Regions from separate parts of the Dehalobacter sp. TeCB1 genome, predicted to be linked through region 2. Evidence: predicted binding sites of a transcription regulator. Region 2 holds the regulator's gene; the other holds the start of a gene.

Region 1 (12,613 bases), on a different contig from region 2:
AAAGGACAGGTTCTTCCGTTTTATTGCGATTGATAATCGCAGAATTACCGTTTACGCCGATATCCTTATACTTTTTGATTACCCGCGAGATTGCATCCGGGCACGAGGTGACATTGACACCTTCTCTTCGGATGCAGGCGGGGCAGCGGATTCCACGGATCTGCTCTATGATAGCATCAACAGAGATACCTGAACGCATCGCGATCGAGATTAGGCGGGAGGTTGCTTCCGATTGGGAAGAACAGCCACCGGCTCTTCCCGTATTGGTAAACACTTCACAGATACTGGTTTCATCGGCGTTTACGCTAACATAGAGATTACCGCAACCAATTTTAATCTTTTCAGTGACGCCGACAGTCACCGGCGGGCGGGGCCTCGGCTTGATGGTAGGCATCGGTGCAGAAGCGGTTGCTTCAGATTCAGTGGTGGTCTCGAGCTTTGCAGTCGTCTCAGGTTCAGCTGTGGCTTTGAAATCAGCCGCCGGATTGGCAGTTTCTTTCGTTCCGGCAGACAGCACCTGCTGTTCACGGCTGCCGTCCCGATAGACCGTAATTCCTTTGCAGCCAAGCTCAAAGGCTAAACGAAACGCTTCGGCAACATCTTCGCAGGTAGCTGTATTTGCAAAATTAATAGTTTTGGAAACCGCATTATCCGTATATTTTTGAAAAGCAGCCTGAATTCGGATATGCCATTCAGGAGAGATCTCCTGCGCGGTAACAAAGACCTTCTGTACCCATTCCGGGACTTCCGGCAAACCGAAGACGTTACCTCGTTCGGCAATTTTGGACATAAGCTCCTTTGAGTAAAAGCCATACTTATGCGCATAATCTTCAAAAAGCGGGTTGACCTCAATCAGTGCCGTACCGTCCATGACCGTTTTAGTATAGGCCACGGCAAAGAGCGGCTCCACGCCGCTGGAAGCACCGCAGATCATCGATATCGTCCCTGTCGGGGCAACTGTAGTCAGTGTAGCATTGCGTAATTCGATCTTGCCGTCATAAATGGAACCCTGATAATTAGGAAAGGTACCGCGTTCCTTGGCCAGTCGCTGGGACTCTATACGGGATTCGGTACGGATGAATTCCATAATCTTTTCGGCGAAGGCTGTACTTTCTTCGGAAATATAGGATGTCTGCAGAAGAATCATCAAATCTGCAAAACCCATAACACCCAGGCCAATTTTCCGGTTTCCTTTGACCATTTCTTCGATTACGGGAAGAGGATATTGGTTGATATCAATCACATCATCAAGAAAACGGGTCGCGAGCCTTGTGACATAGCCTAAACGCTCCCAGTCAATTACGGTCTTTCCGTCCTTTTCCGCCGCCATAAGCTTTAAATTAATGGAGCCAAGATTGCATGCTTCATTGGGGAGTAAGGGTTGTTCGCCACAGGGGTTGGTAGCCTCAATCACGCCAATATGCGGCGTCGGATTATCGCGGTTCATCCGGTCAATAAAGATCATGCCTGGTTCACCGTTCCGCCAAGCGTGGTCAACAATTTTAGCGAAGACTTGTTTGGCGGGGAGCTTACCTGCCGACTTTCCAGAATGAGGGTCAATCAGGTCATATTCCGTGTCATTTTCCACAGCTTTCATAAATGATTCCGTTACAGCAACCGAAACATTGAAGTTGTTAATATCTCGGTTATCTTCTTTGCAGCTGATAAATTCCAGAATATCCGGGTGGTCGATCCGAAGAATGCCCATGTTGGCGCCGCGTCTTGTTCCTCCTTGTTTGACAGCCTCCGTAGCGGCATTAAAGACTTTCATAAACGAAACCGGACCGGAAGCAACCCCTCCAGTGGAACGCACCATGCTGTTCTTCTGGCGCAGCCGGGAAAAGTTAAAGCCTGTTCCGCCGCCTGACTTATGTATAATTGCTGCATGTTTCAGTGCATCAAATATATCCTCCATACTGTCCCCGACCGGCAAAACAAAGCAGGCACTTAACTGTCCAAGGTCACGCCCGGCATTCATCAGTGTCGGCGAATTCGGCATAAACTCCAAATTAGCCATGACCGTGTAAAATTCTTTGGTCAAATCTTCAATTTCCTGCGGATTCTTACCATACTTTTCTTCAGCGCCGGCAATGACCGAAGCAACCCGGTAAAACATCACTTCCGGCGTCTCGCATTTTTGGTCATTTTCCTGCTTCAAATATCTCCGTTCCAGGACAACTCTGGCATTCGGCGAAAGATTGGCTTTGGGCCACTTTTTCCAAACTTCCGTATTGTTACGCAACGTTTATACCTCCAAAATTCATTCGGACTGTAAATCCGGTTAGTAAACTACAAGTAGTACTATATAAAGTTTACAGATACTATATCTGGTAGTCAAGGGGTCAAATGGAAAAATTAATCATAAAAAATAAATAGGCTCTCAAAACAAAAACCCCCCCGGGTAAGATACCCGGAAGGGTCTGATAACAATTAAATTACCAGTTGTTTCTGGAGCGGGGTTGGTAGCAATCCCGGCAATAAACAGGTTTGTCACCAGTAGGTTGGAAAGGTACTGTGGTTTCTTTGCCACAAGCAGAACAAACAGCAGGGAACATTTCACGTTGAGGGCGCGAATAGCCACCATTTCTGCTCTGTGCTTTTCTTGCTGAACGGCATTCGGGGCAGCGGCCTGGTTCGTTCGTGAATCCTTTTTCAGCGTAGAATTCCTGCTCGGATGCAGAAAAAGTGAATTCACGGCCACAGTCTTTACAACTTAGTGTTTTGTCATTATACATAAATGACCTCCTAGATTTATTACCCGCCTCATTGGAAGTTGATTCGACATCTTCCCTGAGCCTGAGGCAGTCGAGAAGGTCTTCTAATCCCTCAAATATTAACGAGCAATACTTAGTATAACTAAAAAAATACAAATTGTCAAAACAAAGTATAAAGTATTCTGGCTAATTTTTCAAACTTCTCAGCATTTTTTCTATTAATCTTTATGTTTTGTCCTATATCTTTATATTTTGTCCTATTTAGTCCTAATATCTTTTCAAGCATTTCTCTGCGTATTTTTTTCCTGTCTCATTCATGGTATGATTTTGGTCATAAATGGTTTTTAACTGAGCAAGGAGGCTGCAGATATGGAATATAACTGGCTTATATGGGGATACATTGTCCTTGTAAATATTTATGGTTTTTCCGTTATGGGGTGGGACAAATATAAGGCCAAACGGGGAGGCCGGCGGGTCCCTGAACGCCGTTTCTTTCTTACAGGACTGATATTTGGTGCTCCGGGGATCTATCTGGCCATGCGTTTCTTTCGGCACAAAACCAAGCATAAGGCCTTTATATACGGTATCCCTGTTCTGATCATATTGAATATATCTGTTCTTGTTTATTTTCTGCAAAAATTTTAAAAAATTTGTAGAGATTCCAAGGATAAACATTTTTTATCTAGAATTTCCCATAAGAATAAGGTATATTAAGATATAGTGGCCGGCTGACCGGAAATTTCCTCATTAATAAGCAGTTGATTTGTGAAAGATTGGGAGGCGGATGAAGATAAATACTGATAGTATTTCAAGGGCCAGAATACTGATCGTCGACGATAATTCTGTAAATATTTTGTTACTTGAAAAACTGTTAAAAATGTCGGGATACAGCAATATCATGTCCACCACTGATTCCAGGGAAACCCTGTCCTTATATCGAGAGCATAATCCCGATCTGATTTTAATGGATTTAAGGATGCCTTACCTTGATGGATTTGAGGTAATGGAGCAGTTGAATGCAGTCAAAGAGGATGACTTTCTTCCGATCATTGCCATTACAGCCTACAACGATCAGGAGCACAGACTGAAAGCCTTGACGCTCGGCGCCAAAGATTTTATTGGGAAGCCGTTCGATTATGCTGAAGTTCTGATGCGAATCAAAAATATACTGGAAATACGTTTACTGAACAACGAAATCAAAGAGAACAACCGCAGACTGGTCAATAAAGTCCAGGAGAGAACAAAAGAACTGGAAGATTTGCAGGTTGAACTGATCCACAGGCTGGCGAGAGCCGCAGAATTTCGGGACAGCGAGACAGGAAATCACATTCTGCGAATGAGCAAATACACGTATGAACTTGGTAAAGCCTTCGGATTGCCGGAAAAAGACTGTGAACTAATGTTTCATGCCAGTACGCTGCATGACATTGGGAAAATTGGCATTCCCGACGAAGTACTGCTGACACCAGGAAAACTCACTCCTGATGATTGGGAAAAAATGAAAACCCATACCGTTAAAGGGGCTCAGATCCTGGCCGGCAGTTCAGCGGAAATGATTAAGCTTGCTGAGCAGATTGCGCTGTATCATCATGAAAAATGGGATGGAAACGGTTATCCGAACGGGCTTCAAGGAGAGGAAATCCCGTTGGTGGGACGAATCACCGCCATTTGTGATGTGTTTGATGCTTTGATTTCGGAGCGTCCTTACAAGAAGGCGTGGGAAATCGACGAAGCCTCAGCTGAGATAGAAAAAGGTAGAGGCACACACTTCGATCCTTCTCTTGTCGATCATTTTCTGAAAATTATGCCGGTAATCAGGGAAATTACGGAAATCTATAAATAACAAGTTCTGCCTATGGTCATTGAATGTAATAAACGGCGGCGGTGTTGGAATGAGGTCAAAAGAGTTAAAGAAAAAGCTACCGCTTTTCCAGTGGACTTGGCGCACCTATGTTTGCGAAGCACTCATTCCATTGATTATCATGGGATTGGTGTTTATTGCTATGTTCATTCTCGCGCACTTCTGGCTGCATAAAGAAGTATCAGGTATGCCGATTGCTGGTCAGGGAGAAAAGCTCTATGCCGCGCTGAACGGTTTAAGCGATCAATTGTACCGTATTGGCCGTTTTATCATTGTAGGTCTTCTTATTTTCTATGGTATATTTATCATCATGTTTTACCGGAAAGCTCATCGAATAAACAAGGCGATCTCGGACCCTCTGGCCAGGATTAAGCAGATGGTCCTTGATATCGGTACAGGACAGCACCTCCAGGAACAACCGGATTTCTTCATTGAAGAGTTGCAGGATACGGCAGTCTCAGTCGTACAATTAGGTAAACGGCTGCATCATCTCGATGCCAATCTGACAGTTTACCAGTCTGAAATCAGGAAAAAGGAAGAAAATCTGCAGGCCCTGGTAAAATCCATTGATGATGCTATTTTTGAAGTAGATGAATCCGGGATCGTTCGGAATGCTTGGACAAATGATCAGAGTATTTTAATTAGACCGGCTGCTGAAATCATTGGTTCCTCCTTTTATTCCGTTATGGATGAGGAGACCGCAAAGATCAACATGACCTTGATCAATCGTGCTATTCAAGGCAAGGAACCGGAGGTATTTGAATATTTCCTGAACACTTCAAAAGGCGTCCGTTGGTATCAGGCACGGATAGCCCTTATTGACAATGATAGGCATAGTGTTTCCATCTCCGTAAGGAATATTACCGATAGGAAGGCGCTGGAGAATTCGCTTATTTCAGCCAAGATGGAGGCTGAACGGGCCAGCCTGGCCAAATCGGAATTCCTCTCGAGTATGAGCCACGAATTTAAAACACCCCTGAATGCGATTATGGGCTTTGCCCAACTCCTGGAGATCGATACGGAGGCTTCTTTAAACGAATTTCAGAAGCAGAGTGTCAAAGAAATCTATAAAGCAGGGAACCACTTGCTTGACCTGATTAATAAAGTCCTTGATCTCGCGAAGATTGAAACAGGCAAATTTGATGTCGTGATTAAACCGGTAGAAATAAAACCTGTCCTAGAAGCTTCGATCAATTTAGTCAAGCCTCTGGCTGATCTGAAAGGAATTGCGATCACGGCAGCGTATTCCGGGTGTGAGAATTATTGTGTGGCGGCAGACCAGATCCGTTTGAAACAAGTGCTGCTGAATATTTTTTCGAATGCGATTAAATATAGTTTTGATAATGGAATGGTTGAATCCAGCTGTCAGGAGTTTGATGGGTGGCTGCGGTTAAGCATCATCGATAGTGGTTTAGGCATTCCGTTGGAAGAACAGGGTAAGATATTTGATCCTTTTTTCAGGGCATCGAATATCAACCATTTAATCGAAGGTACCGGGATTGGGTTGCCGGTTGCCAGAGAATTAATTGAACTGATGGGCGGAAATCTTGGATTTGACAGTCAAGAGGGAAAGGGAAGCCATTTCTGGTTTGAACTTCCTTTGGTTCATGCCGGCTCGGCAGAAAGGATGACAAAATGGATAACATATTAGAGGAAATGGGTAAGGATATTTTTGCAAAATATGTTGGGATAGAAATACTCAAAGCCGAAGCCGGAACAGCTGAGGCCAGGTTAAAGATAGACGAGCGCCATTTAAATGCGCTTGGGATCGCTCAGGGCGGAGCCATTTTCACGCTGGCGGATTCGGCACTCGCTGCAGCGTCGAATTCCCGGGAGGGTACGGCAATTGCCGTAAATGTCAGTATTACCTATTGTCAAGCTGCCGGTCTGGGAATACTCACCGCCAGGGCCAAAGAAGTATCCCTAAACCGGAAAATAGCGACCTATCTGGTTGAAGTCACGGATGAGAAAGACAATCTCATCGCCATGTTTCAGGGAACGGTTTACAGAAAACAATAAAATAGAAAGCTCATGTTCGTACCATACTAACGGTGACATGGTGCGAACATGGGCTCTGGAATTTCATACGTCTGGCATTCATTACTTCTGAGGTTTGAAGGTATCACACTGTGTCTCTTCCGAGCCTTGGGAATACTTGACCCCTCTGTGATTCACCTGAATCATCGGCGCATCGCACATGACATCTTTATTGTAATGACACTCGGTGACTGTACATTTAATTGAACCCATTTTTTTCACCTCCTTGGGCGAGTATCTTATTAACGTTAAAGCTTTGGCGTTTATACCTCTTATTATTATGAACAAAAATTAATTTACTATGTGGTTAGCAAAATCAATAAATTTCTAAAGACGCCTCGGCGTCTTTTTTCATAAGGCTTGCATAAATGGAAAATTATTGAAGAAGGCCGCATATATTATTATTGCCATGATCATTTTTTGGAATGGGGTGACTCACACGAATGATTTTAATTACAGATATGCCGTAAACCACAGCAATCCGGTAAATTATTATTATCAACCGCAGCCGGGCAATCCCAGAAAGCCTTGGGGCTGTCCAATGCAGCAAAATAGCTGGAATAACGGCATCCATCCTCTCTTTGAACCTTCGATTCCGTCCAGAGCCAATCTGATTTTGCTTACGCCGGCAATTTTTGGAGCTGCGGCCGCGCTTACGGTCGGATTTAGTTTGTACGGCCGCAGTTTCAGCAGAGGATATTCAAAATTTATTTTTTTTGTTAATATCTATGCGATCATTGCTTCTCTGGGCGCCGGGACATATATCTTCGAAACGTTAACCCTCGAGGAAAGGAAAGACGCCAAACTAAAGGATATTATTCTTCCGCTGATAACAGTCATTTTGTTTTTTGCACTGCTCTTTAATCTGGTCTACTCGCTTTATCCGTCTTCCTTTTCCGGGACAATCGGAAAAACGCGTGTAACTCAGTTTATTTCGTTTCTTTCTTTAAGCATTGGTAGTATTTCAGTGGGGGAAACTTTTAATGTGACACCGGAAAAAAGCGGGACGCAAATCATGGCTGCTGTGGAATCCTTCTGGAATTTATTTGTTCTGTCACTTCTTATATCTTTGATCACATAGTCCTTAGCGGGATCTTCTCCGTCTCTTGACAGGAAGACAGATCATTTGGCCGATCCGCAGGTTCGTGGGATCAACTCCGGGGTTCAGTGAGATAAGCGAAGTTGTTGAAAGGTGGTATTTACCAGCCAATTTGGAAAAGGTATCACCTGCTTTGATAACATAACGGTTCGCTGGTGGACATGAAACAACGCTCCTCCTGATTGGAATGCAGATCAAGACCCCCGGTTTCAGGTTATTTGGGTTTACTCCTGTGTTCACCGATGCAATTGCCTCTGCAGTTGTATTGAATTTGCGGGCAAGGCTATAAAAAGTATCACCCGGCTTGATTTGATATGGGATTGTTCCTTTCGGACAGGTCATGAAAGCTCACTCCCAGCAGATATTTTTTCTCTTCTCATTGTATGAAAGGATTACCTGTCTGCCGGACAGAAGGACAAACCCAACCCCAAATTTTTTTCGTTTTAAAGGTTAGAATAAGAAAATCCATAAAGGGATAGTGAAAATACTTCTAAAATATTCAGATTAAAGCAGGAGATGTACAAGTTAGTTTGAATACTAAAATATTTGACAACCAAATTAAAAATAAGGTAAACTTTGATTATGCGCTGAGAGGAAGTGAAAGGTTGGAAACAAATTTTCGTACTGTTTTAAATGAACTTCTGATTGGAACATTTAATCAAATTCTAGATGTAGAGCAGAATGAGATTAAGAAAGGACCATTAAATAATTTGTCTATCTCAGAACTGCATGCGATTGAAGCGATTGGAATGTATCAGGACAGGACAATGTCTCAGGTTGCCGCTGATCTGGGTATCACTGTCGGAGCGCTTACTTCTTTCATCAATAACCTCGTTAAAAAGGAGTACGTTTCCAGACAAAGGGATGAGGCAGACCGGAGAATTGTCAGGATCAGTCTGACCCGAAGGGGAAAGCTTGCCTACAGGATTCATGAAAAATTCCATCTGGATATGGTCAAGCATATGCTTCTCGGATTAGGGGAACAGGAGAATATTTTAATCGAATCATTGCAGAAACTCACCGAATTTTTTGATTCGAAGTATTCCTTTAACCATTAACAAGAGATAAAAGATACATGAAAAAGGTAAACGAACAGAAGATTCGTAATGGATGATAATAAACGAAATAATATGAGAGAAAAGGAAATTTGGAAATATGTATGACGTCGAGATAATTGGCACTGGCAGCTATGTTCCTGAAAACAGGGTGACGAATGATGATCTGTCTAAGATTGTTGACACAAGCGATGAATGGATCCGTACCCGGACAGGGATCAAAGAACGTAGAATTTCACTGACGGAAACCACAGCGGATCTGGCAGTTGCAGCCGCCCGCAGAGCGCTTGATGATGCCGGAGTTGCCGCTGAGGAGCTTGATCTGATTATTGTGGCCACGGTTACACCGGACTATTTTTTCCCGTCAACGGCATGTTTTGTCCAGAATAGTCTCGGAGCCAGCCGGGCAGCTTGTTTTGATATCAGTGCGGCTTGCACCGGTTTTATTTTTGGACTCAGCATTGCCTCCCAGTTTATCAGAACAGGGATGTATCAAAAGGCACTGATCATTGGTGCCGAGGCCCTTTCCAAAATAACGGACTGGGAAGACCGCGGCACTTGTGTCCTGTTTGCAGACGGGGCTGGCGCGGCGGTTATCAAAAGAGGAAATCAAGGCATCATTTCCGAAGTAATCGGTTCTGATGGGAGCAAAGGCGAATGTTTGGAATGTCCTGCCCTTCCGCTCAAGAACGTCTTTATTGAGGCCGAGGAAGCAAAGCCCCCACATGCCAAAATGAACGGACGGGAAGTTTTTAAATTTGCAGTCAATATTTTACCTGAGTGTATTTTGAAGATACTTGAAAATACACCTTATACGCTGGAAGACATTAACCATATCATACCGCACCAGGCGAACCTGCGGATCATCGATTCAGCGGCCAAAAAGCTGCAGGTGGATCAGGCGAAGTTTTATGTCAACCTTCCCAGTTATGGAAATACCTCGAGTGCGAGTATCCCAATTGCCTTGGATGAAATGGCCAAAGGGAAGTTAATCCATAAAGAGGATCTGCTCGTTCTTGTCGGATTTGGAGGAGGACTCACCTATGGCGCGATGCTGATTAAATGGACCATAGGGGGTAAGTGATGCCTTTTGACACGATCTGCAGGATTATTGCCTCCCAGATTGAGATTGAACCGGAGAAAATACAGCTGTCCACCAAGTTCCAGCAAGACCTCGGGATTGACTCTCTAAGCATTTTTGAAATTGTTATGGAGCTGGAAGATGTATACAGGATTGAAATTCCGACTGAAGATCTTGAAGAATTAATCAGCGTAGCAGATCTGGTTGACTATATGAGTAAGCGAACGAATTGAAGGAGAGAGTGGCATGAATAACTTTGATTTTTTTTATAAGCTGGGCGTAAAATACCCGCTGATTCAAGGCGGTATGGCCTGGATTTCGGACAGCTCACTTGCATCGGCTGTATCAAACGCCGGCGGAATCGGTATCATTGCGGGGGCCAATGCACCTGTCGAATATGTCAAAGAAGAGATTAGGAAGGCCAAAGCTCTGACAGACAAGCCTTTTGGCGTAAATATCATGCTGTTAAGTGAAAATGCCGGAGCCATTGCCCACCTCGTCTGTGAAGAAGGGGTAAAAGTAGTGACGACAGGCGCCGGAAGTCCCGGGAAATATATTAAAATGTGGAAAGAAAACGGCATTACGGTCATTCCCGTAGTTCCTTCCGTTGCGCTGGCCCGCAGGATGGAGAAGGAGGGGGCAGATGCCGTTGTGGCGGAAGGGGGAGAGTCCGGCGGACATGTCGGTGAACTTACGACCATGGCCTTGCTTCCTCAGGTGATTGACGCTGTAAATATTCCGGTGATTGCTGCTGGGGGAATCGGTGACGGCAGAGGGATTGCCGCAGCTTTTATGTTGGGTGCAAGTGGTGTCCAGGTTGGCACAAGGTTCCTAACTGCCGAAGAATGTACCGTGCATCAAAACTATAAGGATAGAATCCTGAAAGCTAAAGATATCGATTCAGTCGTTACAGGCAGGCCAACTGGTCATCCGGTCAGAGTCCTCAGAAATAAACTTACCCGGCAGTTTGAAGAGCTGGAAAGGACGGGGGCACCTCTGGAGCAGTATGAGACGCTTGGCGCCGGTGCGCTGCGCAAGGCTGTAAAAGAGGGAGATACGGATTACGGATCGGTAATGGCTGGGCAAATTGCAGGTCTGATTAAAAAAGAACAGACCTGCAAAGAGATTATTGAAGAAATGTTTGCCCAGGCAGAGGAACGTCTGAAAGCTATTAAGCTTGACAGTATTACCCGCTAAAGGGATACGTATGGGGGACGAAAGAACCATCCCTTTGTCCCCCATATTCGGATGATTATCGGATGATTATTGGAGGATACGGAAAGAATGGATAGAAAGACAGCGTTTATTTTTGCGGGCCAGGGTTCACAGTATGTTGGCATGGGAAAAGAACTTTATCAGCATAACGATGTTTCGTGGGCAGTTTTTGACCTGGCGGATCAGGAACTTGGATATTCGCTGAGTGGCCTGTGTTTTAACGGACCCAAAGAGGAACTGGATAAAACTGAACATACACAGCCGGCCATTCTTACGGTCAGTGTGGCAGCCGCAAGGGCGCTGATGGATCAGGGGATCAATCCTGATCTGACAGCCGGATTCAGTCTGGGTGAATATTCTGCCTTGGTCTTGAGCGGTGTATTGCCATTTGAGGCGGCTGTGAAACTGGTCCGGAACAGAGGCAGGTATATGCAGGAGGCTGTGTCTCAGGGTGTTGGAGGAATGGCTGCAGTCCTCGGTTTGGAAACATCCGGGGTCGAACAGGCTTGTCTTGGGGCTGAAAGTCTCGGGGTTGTACGGATTGCCAATTATAACTGCCCAGGTCAGGTTGTGATATCCGGGGAAAACAAGGCCTTGGAAGCTGCTTCGGCTAGGGCTATTGAGCTCGGAGCTAAAAGGGTGATCCCGCTTGAAGTCAGCGGACCGTTTCATACGGGCTTACTCGAACCGGCCGCCCGGAAATTGGCTGACGAGCTGGCAGGCATTGAATTTTCTGATCCCCGGATTCCGGTGATTTCCAATGTTACTGCAGATTATATGGCGGATAAGTCGGCGGTCAAGGAACTATTGCCACAACAAGTTATGCGTTCCGTCCTTTGGGAGATGTCCTTCAGAAGGATGCTTGCCGACGGCGTAGATACCTTTGTGGAACTGGGACCTGGAAGTGTCTTAAAGGGCTTTGCGAGAAAGATTGACAAGAACGTGAAGGTTCTGAATGTCGAAGACCCGACATCTCTCGAAGCTGTGGTGAAATACTTTAACGATTAAGAACGTACTTGAAATCTAGAGTGCATGTCATGGTTTCTATCAATATTGAGTTCCAGAAGGAGGTAGGATATGCTAAAGGGGAAAACAGCAGTTGTTACAGGTGCCAGCAGGGGTATTGGCAGAGCCATCGCTTTAAAGCTTGCTGAACAAGGCGCGAATATCGCGGTGAATTATGCAAGCAGCGAGCAGGAAGGGTTAAAGCTTGCCCAGGAAATCGAAAATCTCGGAGGGCGGGCCTTGGTCTTAAAAGCGGACGTCAGTGTATTCAGTGAAGCGGAACAATTGATTGCGATGGCCAAAGCAGAATTTGGAACCATAGACATTCTGGTCAATAACGCAGGGATAACCCGCGACGGTTTACTCATGAGGATGTCGGAAGACGATTTTGACCGAGTCGTAGAAGTAGACCTTAAAGGGGTGTTCAATTGTACCCGGCATGCCGTTCCTATCATGGTCAAACAAAGAAGTGGCAGGATCGTCAATATCACTTCTGTTGTTGGAATTCTTGGAAATGCAGGGCAGGTTAATTATGCAGCGGCCAAA
Region 2 (12,613 bases):
GGTTTTTCCATCGAGGACTCCCTGGGGGGGCTGGCGAAATTGCTGGAGCACCCAGCTGGTCTCCTGGCCAAGAAGCTTACGGATCACGGTTAAATCCTCAAAAGGATGCCAGACCGGCAGCACTGTTGTCCTGAATTCATATGGGATTCCGCTGTTTTTGATCCATTCGACCGTTTCGGATATCTTGTCGCCACTGTTCCTGCATCCGGTCAGCTCCGGATATTTTTCCGGAGTGCATTTGATATCCATCGCAATATAGTCTAAGCAAGGCGCAACTTCCTGCAGTTTTTCAAGGCTGCTGCCGTTCGTATCCAGCTTCACTTTAAAGCCTAGTTCCCAGATTTCCCTAGCCAAAGGCACAAGGTCCGTAGATAAAAGCGGCTCCCCGCCCGTTAGACATACTCCGTCCAATAGCCCTTTTCTGGTCTTCATAAATTCTATGACAGCGGAAGGAGAAGTCTGCGACGGCTTCTCCTTCACATCGACCAGGGCAGGGTTCTGGCAGTAACCGCACTGGAAATTGCATCCCCCAAAAAAGACGGTTGCGACAATATGACCGGGATAATCTACCAGAGAAAAAGGTTCAATATCCATCAGCATAATCTTTTATCCATCCCTTTTTATGCCATTCCTGCAAAGTTCGCATTATTGACTTGGGTTGTTATTTCGCTACGCCGTCAAACAGACTTGGCGTGACGCCCGTAACACGATATTTAACAGTTTCTTGTTTCTCTTCCTGTTTGCCGGGGTTCATGGCGGAGATCGGTCTATAGAAGCCGGTGACCCTCGTCATGACTAAGGTTTCCCTGCCGCACTCGGGGCAGTTAAAATGTTCACCTTTGATATATTTGTGGTCTTCGCAGATGCTGAAGGTCGGAGTCAGCGTGAAATACGGCAGCTGGAAGTTCTCAAATACCCTGCGTACGACAGCCTTGGCGACGGCAAGATCATCGAGACTTTCAGCCAGATAACCGTGAAGCACGGTCCCTCCGGTATAAAGCGTCTGCAGGTCATCCTGAAGCTCCACGGCGCGGAACAGGTCGCTGGTATAGCCCACAGGCAGGTGAGTGGAGTTCGTGTAATAGGGTTCATTGTCACCGGCCGTAATCATATCGGGATAATGCTTTTTGTTGATTTTGGCTAGACGGTAGCTCGTACCTTCCGCGGGCGTTGCCTCAAGGTTATAGAGGTCTCCGTCTTGCTCCTGGAATTCCTGGATGCGGTCTCTCATATAGTTCAATGTTTCCTTGGCAAAATTCTGTCCGAAAACAGTGGTGATGTCATCGGCGTCCGAAGTAAAATTACGGATCGCTTCATTCATGCCGACCAGACCGATCGTCGAGAAGTGGTTCGTCCAGTACTTGCCGAAACGTTTTTTAATATCTCTCAGATAAAATTTGGTATAGGGGTACAAGCCATTGTCCGTCAGGATCTCCAGCGTTTTGCGTTTGGTCTGCAGCGAGGACCGGGCGATGTTCATGTGGTTATCAATCAGTGTGATGAACTGATCCCAGTTGCCTTTAGCCAGATAGCCGTACAACGGCAGGTTCAGGGTTACAACTCCAATGCTTCCTGTGAGCGGATTGGCTCCGAACAGGCCACCTCCGCGTTTTCTGAGTTCCCTGTTGTCCAGACGCAGACGGCAGCACATGCTTCTGGCGTCCTCCGGATTCATATCGGAGTTGATAAAGTTCGCAAAATACGGGATTCCGTATTTATCGGTCATTTTGAAGATCGCTCTCGATACTTCACTGTTCCAGTCAAAGCCCTTCGTGATGTTATACGTCGGGATCGGGAAGCTAAAAATATTGCCGTCAGCATCACCTTCGAGCATGACCTCGCAGAACGCCATATTGATGATATCCATCTCAGCTTGATATTCCCGGTACGGCGTATCCAGGAATTTGCCGTCAACGACAGCGGGTTCATCTTTGATGGCTGATTCGGCCGCCCGCACATCGAGCGTAATATTAAAGAATGGAGACTGGAAACCTACCCTGGTCGGGACATTGACATTGAAAATAAATTCCTGAATCCCCTGTTTGACTTGTTTATAATCAAGGTTATCCACTCTGACGAACGGAGCAAGATAGGTATCAAAGCTGGAGAGTGCCTGAGCACCGGCAGCTTCTCCCTGTAAGGTATAAACAAAATTAACGATCTGTCCGAGTGCGGAACGAAAGTGTTTGGCCGGTCTGGAGGTCGTTTTGCCTTCCGCGCCCCTAAAACCTACCAGAAGCAGGTCTTTGAGATCCCAGCCGACGCAATATGGAGCAAGATCTCCCATGTCATGATTATGCAAAGCACCGGAATCGTGCGCTTTGCCGACTTCAGACGGAAGCAGGGACTGCCAGAAAGCATTGGTCGCTTTGCTGGTTACAAACCGGTTAAGCCCCTGAACCGAAAATCCCATATTGGAATTCTCTTTGATTTCCCAGGTTCCCAGCCCCAGGTAATCAGAGAATAATTGATTGTTATCGTTTTTGGCGCTTTCCTGATTTCGAATGATTTCATGCTGGAAGCGGTATCTTATATATGCTCTGGCGACATTGGTATTTCCTGTCTGCATCAGGACATCTTCGACTTTGTCCTGAATCTGCTCGATTTGGAAGCCTTCATTCTTACTGTAAGCAGCTTCTAATTCCGAGAATACCCTGTCGGTAACGATCTTCGCCCAGTTGGTGACATTGGGGGTTTCGGTAGCGATAAAAGCCTTTTCTACCGCCTTGCGAATCTTCTCCTGATTAAAAATTTCTCTTCTTCCATCCCTTTTCACAACGTACATGGCTTAGTCCTCCTGCTCCCATATATATTTATTTGCATGGATATCCTGTCTTTATCGCAAGGATCTCAATTGGGGGACTGTTTTATTTGCGACGCTTTACCAGTCCGTTCAACTCTTCCATAAACTTCTGAATATCCTTGAACTGCCTGTAAACAGAAGCAAAGCGAATATACGCAATTTCATCTGCTGCAAACAGTTTTTTCATGACGGCCTCACCGATCAATTCGCTCGGCACTTCGCGGTCGTTGATATCACGCATTTCTCTTTCGATATCAGTGACCATTGTTTCCAGCTGCTCAGTGGACACGGGACGCTTTTCACAGGCCTTGTTCAATCCGGACAATAGTTTGTGACGGGAAAAGGGCTCTCTTCTGCCATCCTTTTTCACGACAATCAGCTGAAAATCCTCGTAGCGCTCATACGTCGTAAAACGCTTTGTGCAGACATCGCATTCCCGCCTGCGTCGGATAGCAGTACCTTCCTCAATTTGTCTGGAATCCAGCACCTTCGTGTCGTCACTCTGGCAAAAAGGACAGCGCAATACCCTCATCCTTCCTATATCTTGTATATTCCTTATTTTATCAATACTATATATAGTAAGCAATAGCCTTTTATTGGCGTTTTTATGCATCTAAGGCCTTCTATATGGATTATTTTACGTTTTGCTTGCGATTTTAGTTCTTGAAGATTTCATGCAAAACATTACTTAAGTCCCAAATCATTGCAAAATAAATAAATCAAGACAAACACACTTCCGTCAAAAAAACATATCCTTTTATTGTAAATATATTCCATTATAACCATAAGGAGGAATCCCCATGAGTATTGGTCAACCCTCCTATCTTCTGCAAAAAGTTGCACCGATTGTACTGAGGGAACTTCAGCCATACATCGCCGGTAAAGTTGGTCCCCTCGTTGCTGAAAAAATTGGCATGCCCATTGCCAGGAAAGTCGGACTTCCACTTGCTAAAAGAATAGGTATTCCTATGGCCCGTAAAACCGGTACCTTTTTATTGAACCGGGTCGGCTATCCGCTTATTAATAAAGTCATTTTTAAAGGAAATCCCCCTTCATTCCTCTTGCCCGGAAATCCCCAGGCAAACAGTGGCACAGGAATAAAGACAATGGTGACAGAAGCAGGATCAGGAAATGGTACCGGTACTGGAATAAGCACCGGTCCAGGTACAGTTATTAATACAAGTAAAGGTATAAAAAGGACAAAAAGAACAGAAACAGGAATAGAATCTGAAGCAGGTGTACGCGGGAGAAAACAAACCAAAGCAGAAAAAAAAATTGAAAAGCAAAACAGAAAGCGTCAAAAAACACGGAGAGGCTTGTTTAGCTTTGGTAAAAATCTTCAGTCCTTCCCGACTGGAATCCGTCCGCAGAACCAAATAGTCCCCGGGCCGATAGTTCCTTCTCCTAACCAGGAAGCACCGAGTACCTTCGTCCAGCCTGTTGTTCAAAATCCAACTGTCCAAAATTCTTATGAACTATTTGATCAAAATCAGAATTATGCTTCAAGTCTATTTAGCAGAAGAAGGCAAAACTATGGTTTTTGAAAAATTCGAATACAAACAATAAGATTCTATAAAAATTGGTTAACGATACAAAAACGCATAAAATCCCGCCTCAGTCTCGAGACGGGATTTCATGGCGTTTATTGCAGAGATCAACGGTTAATATTAAATATTTTAGCCTCGGGATGAGAAAAAACAACAGCGCTAACAGACGCTTCGGGGTCCATCATGAAATTCTCTGTCAGCGTTATTCCAATCTCCTCCGGTTTCAGCAGTCTGAATAGCTTAGCCTGTTCTTCCAGTGCAGGGTAGATCGGGTAGCCCGGAGAAACCCGGATGCCATTGTCAATCCCCCAGATTTTACGCACTTTCTCATGCATGATGTCAGCAAATGCTTCAGCCAGCTCCAGGGCCAGAACCTGAAGAAGAAAAGACTTCAGGTATTCACCCTTGTCCCGGTAATTCTCGGCCTTTTCTTTAATCCCCAGGCCCGTGGTCAGCGCGAACATTCCAAGATAATCATACGCCTGCTCCTGTCCAACATGCTTGTTCCGGGGGCGGACATAGTCAGCCAGACAAAGGCCATTATCTTTTTGCTGACGCGGAAAACTGAGTTCTTCAAGGACAATATTTGAATCCATAATAGCGACCGTATTTCCGTTCGCACAGGCCGGATAAAACGCAAATACCCCATTGACCGTAATCAGCTTGTGTTCTTGGATCTCTTCCAGGAAATCCTGAACAAATATCTGGATTTTGGCTGATTTATCTTGAGAAACATCTGCGGAATCCAGCAGGAGACTTTCCGCTGCCTTGATTTCTTCCTGGGAAGAGTGGCGCAGTTTGTTTTTGACACCGAGATAACGCCTCAGGATAAAAGGCAGATCCAAGTTCGGGATAATCTCCGCCAGCGGATAATCCAGAAGGACCTCCCGTGCTGTATGCTGCGGGCGGCAGGTAGGTCCGTCAAAGCTGACCGGCGAAAATTTATTTTCGATGTGGTTGTCAGAAATACTGCCGGAGATACTGTCTGGGATGTTACCGGAAATCGTACCAGCATTACCGGCCTGATCATTATTTTTAGCTGCGTTATAGCTTCCGGAATCATTGGCTGACTTTCTTTTCAGACCATTCAGGAGATTCAGGCCATCCATAGCGTCGCGCGCATACAGGACCGGTCCGCCGTATTGCGGAGCGATCTTTTCTTCGGTATATTTTCGGGATAGAGCCGCGCCTCCGAGAATCAGCGGGGTATTGATTCCGGCTGCCTGCAGGTCCTGGGCCGTCAGCAGCATTTGCTGAACTGATTTGACCAGAAGTCCGGATAACCCGATCGCATCAGGGGCCTCTTTCCTAGCCGCTTCAATCAGCTGTTCAGAACTGACTTTGACGCCAAGGTTAATCACCTTATAACCGTTATTGGACAGGATGATTTCCACAAGATTCTTACCGATATCATGGACATCGCCCTTGACCGTCGCGAGCAGGATCTTCCCTTTGACCGCCTCTTCGGCTTTTTCCATATAGGCCTCTAGGATGGTCACCGCTGCCTTCATGACTTCGGCACTCTGCAGAACTTCAGCCACGATCAGTTGGTTCCTGTTAAAGAGGCTGCCGACTTCCTCCATCCCCTTCATCAACGGGCCGTTAATAATTTCGAGCGGCCGGTATTTCGTCAGGGCCTCGTACAGATCGTTTTCCAGGCCCTCCTTGGAGCCTTCAACAATCGTTCCTGCCAGCCGTTCCTCAACGGAAAGCCTGGACGTCTGTTTTTGTTCCGTGACCTTTTTCTCTCTGTAAAAATCGGTAAAGGCTTTTAAGGTCTGGTCATTCGTATTTAAGAGTAGGTCTTCGGCCAGTTTTTTCTCTTCATGCGGAATCGTCGCATAACGTTCTAGTTTTTCGGAATTAACAATCGCGTAGTCCAGCCCGGCTACGGTATTCAGATAGACGAATACGGCATTCAGCACTTCCCGGCCTGCCGCAGGCAGACCGAAGGAGACATTGCTGATCCCAAGAATCGTCTTGCATTCCGGATATTTGGCCTTAATCAGGCGCAGGCCTTCAATGGTCTCAACTGCGGAACCGAGATACTTAGCATCCCCGGTCCCTACCGGGAATGTCAGCGGATCAAAGATAATATCGGCAGCCGAAAGACCATATTCATACACCAGCAGATCGTAAGAGCGTCCGGCCACTTCGAGCTTGCGCTCCCGGGTCAGGGCCATACCCTGTTCATCGATTAATCCGACCACGACTGCAGCCCCGAACTTTCGGATCAGCGGAACAACATCATCGAAGCGTTCCCGTCCATTTTCAAGGTTGATCGAATTGATAATTGCTTTGCCCTGGATCAGCCGGAGTCCAGCTTCCAAAACCGCAGGATCGGTCGTATCCAGCATCAGCGGCACTTTGACTTTATTAACAACATGGGGTAGAAAACTGACCATATCCTCCAGTTCGTCCCGGTCGGGATTAGCCACACAGACATCTATGATCTGAGCACCCTTCTTGACCTGGTTTCGGGCAATCTCGGAACCTTCTTCATAATATTCACCGGCGATCAGTTCCTTAAATTTGCGGGAACCGATCACATTGGTCCGCTCGCCGACCAGAAGCGGGCGGTTGTCTTCTTCGGGCCAGACCGGTTCAAGCCCGGTGATGCTGCTCCGTTCCGCTGCCATTGTCCGTCTTGGAGCATACTTGGCCAGGGCTGCGGCCAGCGCTTCGATATGGCGGTCCGTCGTCCCGCAGCAGCCGCCGGCGATGTTCAGCCAGCCTTTGGCTGCGTAAGCGGCCATCTTTCCGGCAAACTCTTCCGGAGTTTCCCGATAACCGCCTTCTTCATCCGGTAGCCCAGCGTTCGGGTAACAGCTCACGGCACAAGCGGCAATTCCCTCCAATGTTCTAAGGTGATCGTTCATCAGTTCTGCGCCGGTACCGCAGTTCATGCCGACGGCAACCGGCTTCAGGTGCTGTATCGAAATATATAAGGCTTCAATATTCTGCCCTGCGAGCATCGTACCCGAGGGTTCAATCGTCACGGAAACGACCAGCGGCACTTTCCACCCAAGTTCAGCAAAGGCACGCTGGATTCCGAGTCCTGCCGCCTTGATATTCAGCGTATCCTGACAAGTTTCGACGATCAACAGATCGACGCCTCCCTTAATAAGGCCAAGAGTTTGGCGGTAATAAGCCTCTTCGAGGTCAGTAAAAGCAATACCGCCTCCAAAGGCCAGCATCTTGGTCGTCGGACCCATGGATCCAGCTACAAACCGCGGTTTTTCCGCTGTGGCCCATTTGTCGGCCGCTTCGCGGGCCAGCCGTGCCGCAGCCTCGTTGATTTCCATATCCCTGTCCCTGAGATGATATTCCCCAAGGACAATATTTGTACCTCCGAAGGTATTGGTTTCAATGATATCCGCACCGGCTTTCAGATAGGCCTCATGAATATCACGCACGATATGAGGACGGGTGAGCGTCAGGATTTCGTTGCAGCCTTCCTGCTCAGGCCCTCCAAAATCTTCAGCAGACAGATTCTTCTGCTGAAGCATGGTCCCCATTGCTCCGTCCAGAATCAGAATTTTTCTCGCAAGCAATTCATTAAAAATCTGTTGTTTCATGGTCTCACCACTTCTTTGCAAACTTTTCCTCCAAGCTTTCCTTGGGTTTATCATATTATTTTACCATGATTATACGATTCATCCAATCTATACATTTCGTATTTCCTGCGTAATCATTTTTGTATATTCTAAGCAGCATATCCGGATATTCTGAGCTGCAGAAAATTCTTGTTAAAATTGCTCAAACCGTTAAAATAGTAATATATGGCGATATTCAGACAAATATGACTGTATTCAGTTTCCTTTCAGAATAATCGTGTATTTTAAAGACACAGGAGGAATAAACGAATGGCCAATAAATTCAGAATACTTGTCGTGGATGACGACGCTTCAATCCGCCAGATGCTCAGCCTGGGGCTGAAGCAGGAGGGTTACGATATCGGAACAGCGGACAATGGAAAAAAGGCACTGGAAATAATCCCTGTCTTTGAACCTCATGTCATCATCCTTGACATTATGATGCCGGTCATGGACGGATATGAACTATGTGAATCCATCCCGGAAATATCCGGTGCTTCCATGATTATGCTGACTGCCAAGGATACATCCAAAGACATTGTCAAAGGACTGCGCCTCGGAGCCCATGACTATCTGGTCAAACCTTTTCACTTTGACGAGCTGCTGGCCCGGATCGAGGTTCAGCTGCGTAACCGTTTCCCGGATCTATCCGGCAAAAGAACCATTGGCCGGTTTACGATCGATGAACTGAAAAAGTCAATCCTGCTCGATGATCAGCCTCTGCAGCTTTCTCCTACTGAATATAAACTGCTGTCCTATCTATTATGGAACAGCAACCAAACGTTGAGTAAAGAACAAATCCTGATTCACATCTGGGGTTACGATTTTGAAGGAGAGGACAATATCGTCGAGGTATATATCCGCTATCTTCGAGAGAAACTTGGGGATCTGGACCATACAATTATTAAAACCGTCAGGGGCCTCGGTTACCACCTGCAGACGGAGCAGCAGTAACCGGCAGTCTGCACGAGATATCAAATATCAAGCATTTTACACAGGAATATCATGACGCATTGAATGTTTAACATTTCAATTGTTGTGCTTTAAGTATGATCACATTAGGGAGATCATCATGAAAATTCATCCTCTGGAAAAATTGAATATTTGGCGGCAATCCCTTGTAGGGCAGCTCCTGCTGCGTTTCTGGGTGTGCCATATCATTTTTTTTACGTTAATTGGGGCTATTCAGTATACTTCCTTGAAAAATTCCCTGTATCAGAGCGTGGAGCAGAACCTGCTTTCAGACTATTACGCCATACGGAACAGTATGGGGAGCTGGCTTTCGAGCAGTGAGTTTCCTCCGGGAAGATTCTCCGAACTCCGCCCGGGAAATTTTGTGGCGTTTTATACCAGCGACCATCAACTTAAATCGATTGTTTACAGCTACGGCAAAGCGAACAGCACGGTCCCTAATCTCAGCCGCAGCCAACTGCAGTTTGATCTTGCTGAGAAGGCGAGATCCGGCGGATGTTTTATTTTTGAGGATACCGACGAACAGCAGTATATGCTGATGGTGGCCCCGGTCGTAACGAACCAGCTTTCGGTAAACAGTCTCCCCCTGGAACAAAACAACGATATTCAGCCCTATGCGGGCTATGCTTTGATCGGTCAGCCGCTGGCTGAGCAGGACCTGATCTTGAGCCGAAATCTCAGAGGGTATACTTTTAACGCGATCATCATTATTCTGCTCAGTACATTTTTTACGGCGCTGGTTTTGCAGAAACCATTGGAACCGCTTCTGAACATTTCCTATACGGCCCGCAAGATTGCCGCCGGCCGCTATGACCTGCGCCTTCCGTATATGAATAAAACCGCTTCGGAAATTCAGCAGCTTCGGGAAGCTTTAAACCATATGCTCGGACAGATGGAAAATGCTCTAAATACGGAAAGATCGGCTAAAAACCGAATGGCCCGGTTTATTGCCGATGCTTCTCATGAACTCAGGACTCCGCTGACCTCGATCAGAGGCTTCCTGGAAATACTTCAGCGGACGGGTATGACAGATAAAGAAACTTTAGATGCTGCCCATCAGACTATGCTGATCGAGACAGAAAGACTGATCAGGCTTACCGAAGGTCTTCTGACCTTAAATCGGATTGCCCAAGAAGAAATAAACAGCGATCATTCCGAAGAGCTCAATTCCGGACTGCACGATGTGCTTCCTGAACTTATGCCGCTTTTGGCCCCGCTGCTTAAAGACCGTACTTTCAGATTCAACGGCCAGGATTTCCGGACAATTGACGATTTCGTCTCGGAAGTCCTGGATACGTCGCAAGTGCTTCCATTAAAACCTGATGAACTGAAACAGATTCTGTACAATCTTGTTAATAACGCTATTCAACATACACTTTCCGGCGGAACGATTGATATCCTCGCCAAATCAGAGAATTCCCGTTTTATTCTATCCGTCAAGGATAACGGTGAAGGAATCCCGGCTGAAGACGTTCCTCATATTTTTGAAAGATTTTTCCAGGGAGACCGTTCCCGTTCCCATGGAAAAGGCCAAGGATCGGGACTCGGCCTGGCAATCGTATCGGAACTGGTGTACCTTCGCGGAGGAGAAATACGGGTCGAAAGCACCCCTGGAGAAGGAACGTCCTTTACGATTTTTTTCCCGCTGGTTCTCGTGAAAAACGATAGCTTGATGACACAAAGTAATTGATGCCACAGATAATTCTATGACAGGATTAATGCCAGAATGAAGCCGAGCATGATGCCGACATTGGCATATTCACTGTGGGAATGGTGGCTTTTCGGAATCAGTTCGTCACTGCTGATATAGATCATTGCTCCGGCCGCAAACGCCAGAAAGAAAGCGATGATAAGCGGAGAGATCAGGCCAAGAATCATTCCCAGCCCGGTACCGAGCAGCGTTGACATACCGGTCATGGTCGTGATCAGGACGACCCTCGATTTACGGACGTTGGCGAGACACAGCGGCATCGCCACACAAAGACCTTCAGCAATATTATGAAGACCGATTGTTAAGGCTGTCATGATACCCATGTGATACGATACTTCGCTGGTCGCGCCGATCGCGATCCCTTCGGGAAGATTATGCAGTGTAATTCCGAGCGCGATAAAATACCCCATCTTGGCATAGTTACTCAAATCCGCTTCAACCTTGTGAATGTGCGGCATTGAAATATCCACCAGAAACAAGAACAGAGCCCCGGCTGCAAAACCGGCAATACAAATGATACTGTTGCTCATGTCCAAGCTGGTCGGAATCAGACTTAAGGCAGATATCCCGATCATGATTCCTGACGCAAATCCGAGCGATATTGAAAGTATCTTGTTCGTGATATTTTTTATCGAGATAGAGATGACAGCGCCAAGCCCGGTAACCAGACCTGCTATCAACCCGTAGAGTAGAATGGTAATAATAATCACTCCGGTATTATTTCTTCACAACCGCTCTTTCCAGGATGTTGTAGAGTCTGCTGACCATACTCCTGGGATCGACGATCAGCCCGGCGGCAATCTGGGAGTTTTCCAGAATCTGTTCTGCCGCTGCCGCAGCAAATGTGTCGCCCGACTTGCGCAGCTCATTGATTCCTTGAATGACCGGATGCTGGCTGTTAATCTCCAAAATCCCCGCTGGGATACCTTCCATATCCTTATTCATGATTTGCATCATTTTCTGCATGCTATGCGTTCCGTATGAGCTGAGCACAACAGCGGGACTGTCCACGAGACGTTTGGAAGCACGCACCTCGGTTACCCTGTCCCCAAGAGTTTCTTTGAACCAATCCAATAAGGCCTTCACTTCATCCTCGGGAATATCACTTTCGGCATTACTGGGCTGCTCAGCATCTAAATCCGGCAGATCCTGACTGTCCTGTTCGGCCGCAACAATCTTCTTCTCTTTGAACTCTGGAAGCCCGCTTAAGATGTAGTCATCAATCGGTTCATACGTATAAAGCACTTCAATGCCCTTGTCCTTAAAGATCTCAAGATACGGCCCGGATTCAATCACTTTACGGTTGGAGCCGCTGACATAATAGATCGCTTTTTGTTCCTCTCTCATTCTTCCGACGTAGCCTTCCAGTGAAATCAGCTCACCTTCAGCCGTCATGTTGGATTCAAAGCGCAGGAGCCTGACCAGTGCGTCCTTGTGGGCATAGTCCGAAGCTGCTCCTTCTTTGATAAACCTGCTGAATTTTTCCCAAAATTGATTATATTTGGCCGGATCATCTTTGGCTTGTTCTTCGAGATACTTTAAAAATCTGCCAGTGACTACCTTGTTCAGTTTGGCGACAAGCGCATTGTCCTGAAGGGTCTCCCTGGAAATGTTCAGGGGAAGGTCATCACTGTCAATGACGCCGCGTACAAACCGCATCCACTCCGGCACGATGGCTTCGGATTTTTCCTGAATCAGGACTTTTTTGCAGAATAGGTTAACGCCTCTCTCCATTTTACTGAAGCCGAACCGCTCATAATTTTCTCCGGGCACAAACAGCAGTGCTTTAATGGAAAGCGGTGCATCGGAGGAAAAGTGCATTCTGTAGAATGGCTCGTCAAAAGCATTGTCAATATATTTATAGAATTCCGTATATTCCTGCTCACTGATTTCAGATGCGTTTTTCGTCCATATTGCTTCGACGGTATTGACCTTTTCACCGTTGACTTTCACTGGATAAGGGACAAAACTCGAATACTGTTTG

Evidence for each region. The regulator NrdR, encoded in region 2, represses ribonucleotide reductase genes. The targets are predictions, from matches to a motif close to CACNANATNTNGTG.
Region 1: A7D23_RS13830 (vitamin B12-dependent ribonucleotide reductase) is a predicted target of NrdR. The motif match lies at 2,320-2,333, and genes of this name have one in related genera.

The regions. Positions count from the first base shown of each region.
Region 1 is NZ_MCHF01000065.1:90,016-102,628, forward strand. Features, by position in the region: gene A7D23_RS13830 (vitamin B12-dependent ribonucleotide reductase) at 1-2,242, opposite strand, end outside; gene A7D23_RS13835 (zinc-ribbon domain containing protein) at 2,436-2,735, opposite strand; gene A7D23_RS13840 (DUF1294 domain-containing protein) at 3,084-3,359, shown strand; gene A7D23_RS13845 (HD domain-containing phosphohydrolase) at 3,499-4,557, shown strand; gene A7D23_RS13850 (HAMP domain-containing sensor histidine kinase) at 4,607-6,226, shown strand; gene A7D23_RS13855 (hotdog fold thioesterase) at 6,211-6,594, shown strand; gene A7D23_RS15745 (DUF1540 domain-containing protein) at 6,676-6,825, opposite strand; gene A7D23_RS13860 (hypothetical protein) at 7,154-7,693, shown strand; gene A7D23_RS13865 (LysM domain-containing protein) at 7,697-8,053, opposite strand; gene A7D23_RS13870 (MarR family winged helix-turn-helix transcriptional regulator) at 8,242-8,769, shown strand; gene A7D23_RS13875 (beta-ketoacyl-ACP synthase III) at 8,867-9,850, shown strand; gene A7D23_RS13880 (acyl carrier protein) at 9,850-10,080, shown strand; gene fabK (enoyl-[acyl-carrier-protein] reductase FabK) at 10,094-11,044, shown strand; gene fabD (ACP S-malonyltransferase) at 11,132-12,070, shown strand; gene fabG (3-oxoacyl-[acyl-carrier-protein] reductase) at 12,140-12,613, shown strand, end outside.
Region 2 is NZ_MCHF01000005.1:127,612-140,224, forward strand. Features, by position in the region: gene A7D23_RS01595 (anaerobic ribonucleoside-triphosphate reductase activating protein) at 1-600, opposite strand, end outside; gene A7D23_RS01600 (ribonucleoside triphosphate reductase) at 662-2,785, opposite strand; gene nrdR (transcriptional regulator NrdR) at 2,868-3,326, opposite strand; gene A7D23_RS01610 (hypothetical protein) at 3,604-4,347, shown strand; gene metH (methionine synthase) at 4,458-7,949, opposite strand; gene A7D23_RS01620 (response regulator transcription factor) at 8,217-8,900, shown strand; gene A7D23_RS01625 (HAMP domain-containing sensor histidine kinase) at 9,019-10,608, shown strand; gene A7D23_RS01630 (ZIP family metal transporter) at 10,623-11,339, opposite strand; gene htpG (molecular chaperone HtpG) at 11,347-12,613, opposite strand, start outside.